2 regions of the Kribbella sp. NPDC050459 genome follow, and region 1 is predicted to be linked to the other one. Evidence: predicted binding sites of a transcription regulator. Region 1 holds the regulator's gene; the other holds the start of a gene.

Region 1 (4,164 bases):
GCTTCAGCAGGTCGGCCTGGGCGTCGTCGAGCTTGGTCGGCGTCTCGACGATCACCTGGACGATCAGGTCGCCGCGACCGGCGTGCCGCAGCCGCGGTACGCCGCGGGCGGACAGCGTCATCGCCGTGCCGGACTGCGTGCCGGGTCGGATCTCCAGCGGGGTCGTCTCACCCTCGAGCGTCGGCAGGTCGATCGTCGTACCGAGCGCCGCCGCGGTCATCGGCAGCGTCACGGTGCAGTGCAGGTCGTCGCCGTTGCGGGTGAAGATGTCGTGCGGCTCGACCTCGATCTCGACGTACAGGTCACCGGCCGGGCCGCCGCCCGGGCCGACCTCGCCCTGACCGGACAGCTGCACGCGCGTCCCGGTGTCGACGCCGCCCGGGATCTTCACCGTGACGGTCCGCCGGGACCGCACGCGGCCGTCGCCGGAGCACTCGACGCACGGGTTCGGGATCGTGGTGCCGTAGCCGCGGCAGTTCGGGCACGGGCGCATGGTGCGCACCTCGCCGAGGAACGACCGCTGCGTGTGCGTCACCTCGCCGCGACCGTGGCAGATCTCGCAGGTGACCGGCTCGGACCCGGCCGCCGCGCCGGACCCGCTACAGGTCGGGCACAGCACGGCGGTGTCGACCTTGAGCTCCCGGGTCGTCCCGAACGCGGCCTCGGCCAGGTCGATCCGCAGCGGGATCAGCGCGTCCTGACCGCGCCGGGTCCGCGGCCGCGGCCCGCGGGTCGCCCCGCCGGTCTGGCCGAAGAACGCGTCCATGATGTCGGTGAACGTGAACGCCTGGCCGAAGCCGGCGCCGCCCGGCCCGCCGCCCGCGGCCGCGAACGGGTCGCCGCCGAGGTCGTGCATCTGCCGCTTCTGCGGGTCACTGAGCACCTGGAACGCGCGCCCGATCTCCTGGAACTTCTGGTGCGCGTCCTCGGAGTCGTTCACGTCCGGGTGGTACTGGCGTGCCAGCTTGCGGTACGCCTTCTTGATCTCGTCCGGTGACGCGTCACGGCTGACACCTAGGACGGCGTAGTAATCGGTGCTCATACTCCAGACCAGGGGGTTGATAGCAAAATCGTCATGACTCAGCCAGGATCTGGCTGACGTAGCGCGCGACGGCCCGTACGGCGCCCATCGTGCTCGGATAGTCCATGTGCGTCGGTCCGACGATGCCCAGCGTGGCCAGCACCTCGGACTTCGAGCCGTAGCCGGTCGCGACCACCGAGGTCGTCGCGAGTTCCTCGAAGGGGTTCTCGTGGCCGATCCGGACGGTCAGCGTCTGCGGGTTGGTCGCCTCGCCGAGCAGCTTGAGCAGGATGACGTGCTCCTCCAGCGCCTCCAGCACCGGCTTCACGTTCCGCTCGAAGTCGTCGCCGTACCGGGTCAGGTTGGCGGCGCCGCCGACCGCGATCCGCTGCTCGCCGACCTCGTCGGTGAACGCCTCCAGCAGCGTGGTGACGATCGCCGCGACCAGTGGCCGGTCGGCCGGCGCGAACAGCTCCGGCACACCGGCCAGCGAGGCCGTCGCGTCGGTCAGGCGCTGACCGGCCAGCGCCGTGTTCAGCCGGGACCGCAGGTCCGCGATCAGCTGCTCGTCGACGTCGTGCGGGTGCTCGACGTGCCGCTGCTCGACCCGGCCGTTGCTCGTGATCAGCACGAGCAGCAGCCGCCGCGGGCTCATCGTGACGACCTCGATGTGCCGCACGCTCGACCGGTTCAGCGACGGGTACTGCACGATGGCGACCTGGCGGGTGATCTGCGCCAGCAGCCGGACGGTCCGGCGGACCACGTCGTCCAGGTCGACCGCTCCGGCCAGGAACGACGTGATCGCCTTCTTCTCGGCGATCGAGAGGGTCTTGACCGTGCTCAGCTTGTCGACGAACAGCCGGTAGCCCGCGTCGGTCGGGATCCGGCCGGCGCTGGTGTGCGGCTGGGTGATGTACCCCTCTTCCTCCAGCGCGGCCATGTCGTTGCGCACGGTGGCCGGGGAGACGCCGAGGTTGTGCCGATCGACCAGAGTCTTCGAGCCGACCGGCTCATGGGTGGCCACGTAGTCCTCGACGATGGCGCGGAGAACGTCCAGCTTGCGGTCGTCGAGCACGCGCACCACCCTCTCGGCCTCTTGGCACTCAATCCTTCAGAGTGCCAGTCTAGGCGGTCTCGGGCGACGCTCCCAACGGAACGGCCTCGGGGCGCGTCACTGTACTGGCCACATCAAGCGGCTGATCCTGCACTGCGGAGTCGACGAACGACTCGAGGACGTCGAGCACGTGGTAGGCCAGCTCGCCGCTGGCCCGGTGCGGCTCGCCGGTGCGCACCGCCCGGGCCATGTCCGCGACGCCGACCCCGCGCCCGGCCCCGGCGTACCCGCCCGAGACCGGTACCTCGGTCCACTCGCGCTGCTCCGGGGTCACGATCTCGACGGTTCCGTCGAAGCCGTTCGGGTCCGGTACGGACAGGCTGCCGTCCGTGCCGTGGACCTCGATCCGCGGCAGCCGCCCGGCCCACACGTCGAACGACATCAGCACCGTGGTCAGCGCGCCCGACTCGTGCTCCAGCACGCCGGTCACGTGGGTCGGCACCTCGACGTCGAACACGGTCCCGGCCCGCGGCCCGGTGTGAATCTTCCGCTGCTGCTTCGCCCGGCCGGCGCGGGCGGTCACCCGCACGACCGGCCCGAGCAGCGTCACCAGGCTGGTCACGTAGTACGGACCCATGTCGAGGACCGGGCCGCCGCCCGGCTGGTAGTAGAACTCGGGCGCCGGGTGCCACAGCTCGTGGCCTGGCGTCACCATGAACGCGGTCGCCGCATGCGGGGCGCCGATGTCACCGCGGTCGATCACGGCCCGGGCAGTCTGGGTGCCGGTGCCGAGGACCGTGTCCGGTGCGCAGCCGATCCGCAGGTCGTTGGCGGCGGCGTACTTGAGCAGCGGCTCCGCCTCGGCGCGGTCCATGGCCAGCGGCTTCTCGCCGTACACGTGCTTGCCGGCGGCCAGCGCGGCCTGGTGCACAGCGGCGTGGGCTGCCGGGATGGTCAGGTTGAGGACGATGTCGACGTCGTCGGCGGCGTACAGCTCGTCCGGCGTCAGCGCGCGGATGCCCTCGTTCGTGCCGGCGATCGCCTCGGCGCGGCTGCGGTCCAGGTCGGCGACCGCGACCACGTCGACACCGGGGAGCTTGCCCAGGTGGTCGAGGTACGTGCCGGAGATGACGCCGGTCCCGACGATGCCGACGTTGGTGGTCTGCCCTGTCACTTGCTCGCCCACAGCAGCCCCCGCTCGATGATCGTGCGGACCTCGGGCGTCTCCAGGTCGTCGAGCTTGTGACCGACCGTGCAGACGAAGACCTTGCCCGCACCCCAGGTGCGGGTCCAGACCGCCGGCATCACGGCGCCCTCGATCCACGGGTAGTCCGGGTGCGCCTCGAACGTCGTCGTGGCCAGGACGTTGTTGGTCGGGTCGTAGTGGATGTAGTACTGCTCGGTGTGCACGTCGAAGTGCGTGATGCCCTCGACGATCGGGTGGTCGGCGACCACGTCGACGCGGTAGTCGGTGAAGCCGTGCGGGTGCGAGATGAACTGCCCGCCGGTGATGAAGCTGTAGTCCACGTTCTTCCGGAACGAGTCGGCGATGCCGCCGTGCCAGCCGGCGAACCCGGTGCCGCGGCGGATCGCCGCCTCCAGGCCCTTGAAGTGGTCCTGCTCGATGTCGCTCATCGTCACGCACTGCAGGACGAGGTCGACGCCGTCCAGGTCGAGATACGCGGCGGTCGTGTCGGAGACCGTGACGTCGAACCCGTTCTCCTTGAGGAACGGGATGAACAGGTCGGTCGCCTCGACCGGCGAGTGCCCTTCCCAGCCGCCCCGGACCACCACAGCACGTCGTGTCGTCACACCGGCCACCCTTCGAAAGTTTCGAGATTCCGTTCGGAACAGTTGCGACTCTAGGTCCCGATGAGAAGGGTTGCCAACCATTAGGCTCAAGGGATGGGCTGGAAGTTCTGGAAGCGGGAGAATCCGATGGATCCGCAGGAGATGCTCGCGCGCGGGCATGCGGAGGCCAACAGCTTTCCGGCGCCGCCGCGGCCGCAGGACACGTTGCCGGTGGGCTCGTTCGGGATGACCGTCGAGGACGTCTTCTCGATCACCGGCCGCGGCACCGTGGTGACCG
Region 2 (4,164 bases), on a different contig from region 1:
CTTGGCCGGGTCGATGATGCCGGTGGCGATCAGGTCGACGTACTCACCGGTCGCGGCGTTCAGACCGTGACCCGGCTCGAGGTTGCGGACCTTCTCCACCACGACGCCGCCCTCGAGGCCGGCGTTCACGGCGATCTGCTTCAGCGGCGCCTCGACGGCCTTGCGCACGATCTCCGCGCCGGTCGCCTCGTCACCCTCGAGCTCCAGCTTCTCGAACGCGACCACGGACGCCTGCAGCAGCGCCACGCCGCCACCGGCGACGATGCCCTCCTCGACGGCCGCCTTCGCGTTGCGAACGGCGTCCTCGATGCGGTGCTTGCGCTCCTTCAGCTCGACCTCGGTGGCCGCGCCGACCTTGATCACCGCAACGCCGCCGGCCAGCTTGGCCAGCCGCTCCTGCAGCTTCTCGCGGTCGTAGTCGGAGTCCGACTTCTCGATCTCGGCGCGGATCTGGTTGACCCGGCCGGTGATCTGGTCGGCGTCGCCCGAGCCCTCGACGATGGTCGTCTCGTCCTTGGTGACGACGATCTTGCGGGCCTGGCCGAGCAGCTCCAGGTCGACGGTGTCGAGCTTGAGGCCGACCTCCTCGGAGATCACCTCGCCGCCGGTGAGGACGGCGATGTCGACGAGCATGGCCTTGCGGCGGTCACCGAAGCCCGGCGCCTTGACGGCGACGGCCTTGAAGGTGCCCTTGATCTTGTTGACGACCAGGGTGGCCAGGGCCTCGCCCTCGACGTCCTCGGCGATGATCGCCAGCGGCTTGCCGGTCTGCATGACCTTCTCCAGCACCGGGACCAGGTCCTTGATGCTGCCGATCTTGCTGTTCACGACCAGGATGTACGGGTCGTCGAGGACGGCCTCCATCCGGTCGGTGTCGGTCACGAAGTACGGCGAGATGTAGCCCTTGTCGAAGCGCATACCCTCGGTGAGCTCGAGCTCGAGGCCGAAGGTGTTGCTCTCCTCGACGGTGATGACGCCTTCCTTGCCGACCTTGTCCATCGCCTCGGCGATGATCTGGCCGACCTGGGTGTCCGCGGCGGAGATCGACGCGGTCGAGGCGATCTGCTCCCGGGTCTCGACGTCCTTGGCCAGCGACAGCAGCTGCTCGCTGACGGCCTCGGTCGCCTTCTCGATGCCCTTCTTCAGGCCCATCGGGTTGGCGCCGGCGGCGACGTTGCGCAGCCCCTCGCGGACGAGAGCCTGGGCCAGCACGGTGGCGGTCGTCGTACCGTCACCCGCGACGTCGTCGGTCTTCTTGGCAACTTCCTTGACGAGCTCGGCCCCGATCTTCTCGTACGGGTCCTCGAGCTCGATCTCCTTGGCGATGGAGACGCCGTCGTTGGTGATCGTGGGTGCGCCCCACTTCTTCTCCAGCACGACGTTGCGGCCCTTCGGGCCGAGCGTCACCTTGACCGCGTCGGCGAGGGTGTTCATTCCCCGCTCGAGGCCGCGGCGCGCCTCTTCATCGAACGAAATCAGCTTGGGCATTCTCCGCGAGTCCTCCCGCGTCGAGTCTTTGTGGTCCAGCCGGCTCGATGCCCGCGACGGACGGCACCGGCACCGCGACGCTCATGTCCCGCCGCAACTCCGGCACCTCATCGAGGCCGTCTTCTTGCACACTCCGCCGGGCGCGAGCTCTTATCACTCTCACCCATGGAGTGCTAACCAAGTATTAGCACTCGCCCCAAGCGAGTGCAAGCCAGCTCCCGGCTACGGTGAGCCCATGGTGAACGTACGCCCGGCCGGCCCGGACTCCTGGCCCGACGTCGCGACGGTGATGGGCGAGCGCGGCGACCCCTCCCGCTGCTTCTGCCAGTACTTCCGCCTCCGCGGCAAGGCGTGGTCCGGCAGCAGCCCCGCGGACAACCGGGAGGGCCTCCACACGCAGATCCGTGACGGCGAGTTACCACCGGGTGTCGTGGCGTACGACGGGGACGCTCCGGTCGGCTGGTGCGCCGTCGGGCCGCGTACGTCGTACCCGCGGGTGGTCGCCTCGCCCAACTGGCGCACGGACCACCTGGACGCCTGGGTGATCACGTGCTTCGTCGTACCGGTCGGCCACCGCCGCAAGGGCGTAGCGGGCGAACTGGCCCGCGGCGCCCTCGACCTGGCCCGCTCGTACGGCGCCCCGAGCGTCGAGGCGTGTGCCGTCGACACCACGACTGCCGGCCGCATCCCGTCCGCGGACCTGTACCGCGGCCCGCTGTCCGTCTACCTCGACGCCGGCTTCACCGAGGTCAGCCGCACCAGCCCGCAGTGGGTCCTGGTCAGGCGTCCAGCTGGGTGACCAGGTACTTCGGGGCCGTGAGGCGGTAGGCCTCCGTGATGAGCTCGGCCAGCTCTTCCTCGTCGGCGAGGTCCAGCTGGATCAGGATCCAGGCGAACCGGCCGCCCTCCCAGGAAGCCTCGTAGACCTCCGGGTTCTCGGCGACGAGCGCCTCCTGCTCCTCGCGGAGCGCCTTCAGGTGCATCCGGGTCTGGTCCTCGGACAGGTACGCGAAGCTCTTGTTGCGCACCTTGAAGACCGGCTGCCCGGCCCACCCCTCCTGCTCCTCGGCACCCGGCAGCCCCGCCATCACCTTCACCACCGCCTGCGCGTCCATACCCCTGACGCTAGGCGCCGGCACCGACAGTTCTGCTCATCTTGCGATCGTCACCGTCACCGTAGTTCCGACCGGCAGCAGCGTCCCGACCGCCGGCGAGACGCCGAGGATCGTGCCGGACGGGTAGCCAGGCGCCGTCACCCACTTGTACAGGGCCTTGAGTTCCGCGGCCAGCAACAGCGGCCCGTAGTTCTTCGCGATGGGGTTGAAAGGCGGGCCACCGAGTGACGAGTAGCTCGGGACACCGGACCGGTCCCGCAGGATCTGGATCCGGTCCAGGATCCGGTCGACCTCCGCGGCGCTCGTGGACGACTCGGCGTAGAACCAGACCTTGAGCGACGGGATACCCACCGCGCCGGTGCACACCCTGGTGCCTTGCCAGCCGTCGCGGCAGCTCGTGCGCTGACGCTGGGCCTGTACGCCGTCGATGACGATCGCCTCGTCGGCGTGGTAGTCGAGGGACGGCGGCGCGCCGGTCAGCTGCACGCTCTCCACACCCTTCGGGCGGTGGCTCTGGCAGAACTGTGCTGCGGTGGGGTCGTCGATCTGGACGGTGTCCTGTTGCGGGGTGCCGCACCTGCTCTTGTTGGTCGGCCAGGCGGCCGGTACGGCGATGGCCGCATGACCGAACGCAACCAGCCGCATCGCAGGCGGCACCGGAGCTGCCGTCGTCGGAGCGGGGGTTGGCGAGGTCACAGGCGCGTTCGGTGTGGCTGAGGTCAGCAGGTTCGAGCCGGCGATCACAGCGCCGACAGCTACCGCGGTGAGCGCCGCGAGTCCCACCGTGCGGCGGCGTCGACGGCGGGTTGCTCCGGCGTACAGCGCATCCAGTGGGGGTTCGCCTACCGGTGTCTGCGCGGCGGTGCGTTCCAGGAGGTCGGTCAGGTCGGTCATCGGGGTTCTCGCAGTTCTGCCAGATGTGGGTCCTGCGCCAGGGCCTTCACCGCGCGGGACAGTCGGCTCTTGACGGTGCCGGCGGCGACGCCCAGCACAGACGCCATCTGTTGCTCGCTGAGGTGCGCGTAGTACCGCAGTACGACGGCTGTGCGCTGGTCGCCGGGAAGGCGGCCGAGTGCGCGCATCACGGCGTCCGTGTCGTCGACACCGGCCGTCTGATCGCTCCCCGGCGACTCCGGGAGGGACGCCGAGGGCAGCTCCCCGTGCCAGCGGCGCCGGCGGGACGAGCGGAAGCAGTTGACCAGTACGCGGTGCACGTACGCGTCCCGGTCCTCCGCGACCCGCACCCGGTTCCACTTGAGCAGACAGCGCTCCAGCGCGGCCTGGACCAGGTCCTCGGCCTCAGGCGGCGTACAGCCGAGCAGAACCGCGGACCGCACCAGGCTGGGCCAGCGGGCAGTGACGTACTCGGTGAACTCGTCCATGTCCCTCCTCACCCTTAGAGACAGGCTGGGGTGTCACGAGGGTTCCACGAAAGTCGTCGGGGTCGGATCAGGGACCGGTCGGTACCGATCCGGATGTGGAGCGGGGCGCCGAAACGGGACAGTGGAGCCATGACGAACTCCAACGCACCGTTCCAGAACCTCTCCGGCAAGGTCCTCCG

The links. Region 1 encodes HrcA, which represses chaperone genes, less so after heat shock. Its sites were predicted from a motif close to TTGGCACTCGNNNNNNNCGAGTGCCAA; they were not measured.
Region 2: the regulator HrcA is predicted to act here: its motif matches at 1,673-1,699, upstream of groL (chaperonin GroEL).

What each region holds. Positions count from the first base shown of each region.
Region 1 is NZ_JBFAJQ010000006.1:3,535-7,698, reverse strand. It holds gene dnaJ (molecular chaperone DnaJ) at 1-1,042, opposite strand, end outside; gene hrcA (heat-inducible transcriptional repressor HrcA) at 1,074-2,096, opposite strand; gene AB0I12_RS21045 (Gfo/Idh/MocA family oxidoreductase) at 2,146-3,249, opposite strand; gene AB0I12_RS21040 (ThuA domain-containing protein) at 3,246-3,887, opposite strand; partial or broken gene AB0I12_RS21035 (EF-Tu/IF-2/RF-3 family GTPase) at 4,065-4,164, shown strand, end outside.
Region 2 is NZ_JBFAJQ010000002.1:957,677-961,840, forward strand. It holds gene groL (chaperonin GroEL) at 1-1,488, opposite strand, end outside; gene AB0I12_RS10655 (GNAT family N-acetyltransferase) at 1,724-2,287, shown strand; gene AB0I12_RS10660 (MmcQ/YjbR family DNA-binding protein) at 2,268-2,603, opposite strand; gene AB0I12_RS10665 (PASTA domain-containing protein) at 2,640-3,497, opposite strand; gene AB0I12_RS10670 (SigE family RNA polymerase sigma factor) at 3,494-3,985, opposite strand; gene AB0I12_RS10675 (PspC domain-containing protein) at 4,115-4,164, shown strand, end outside.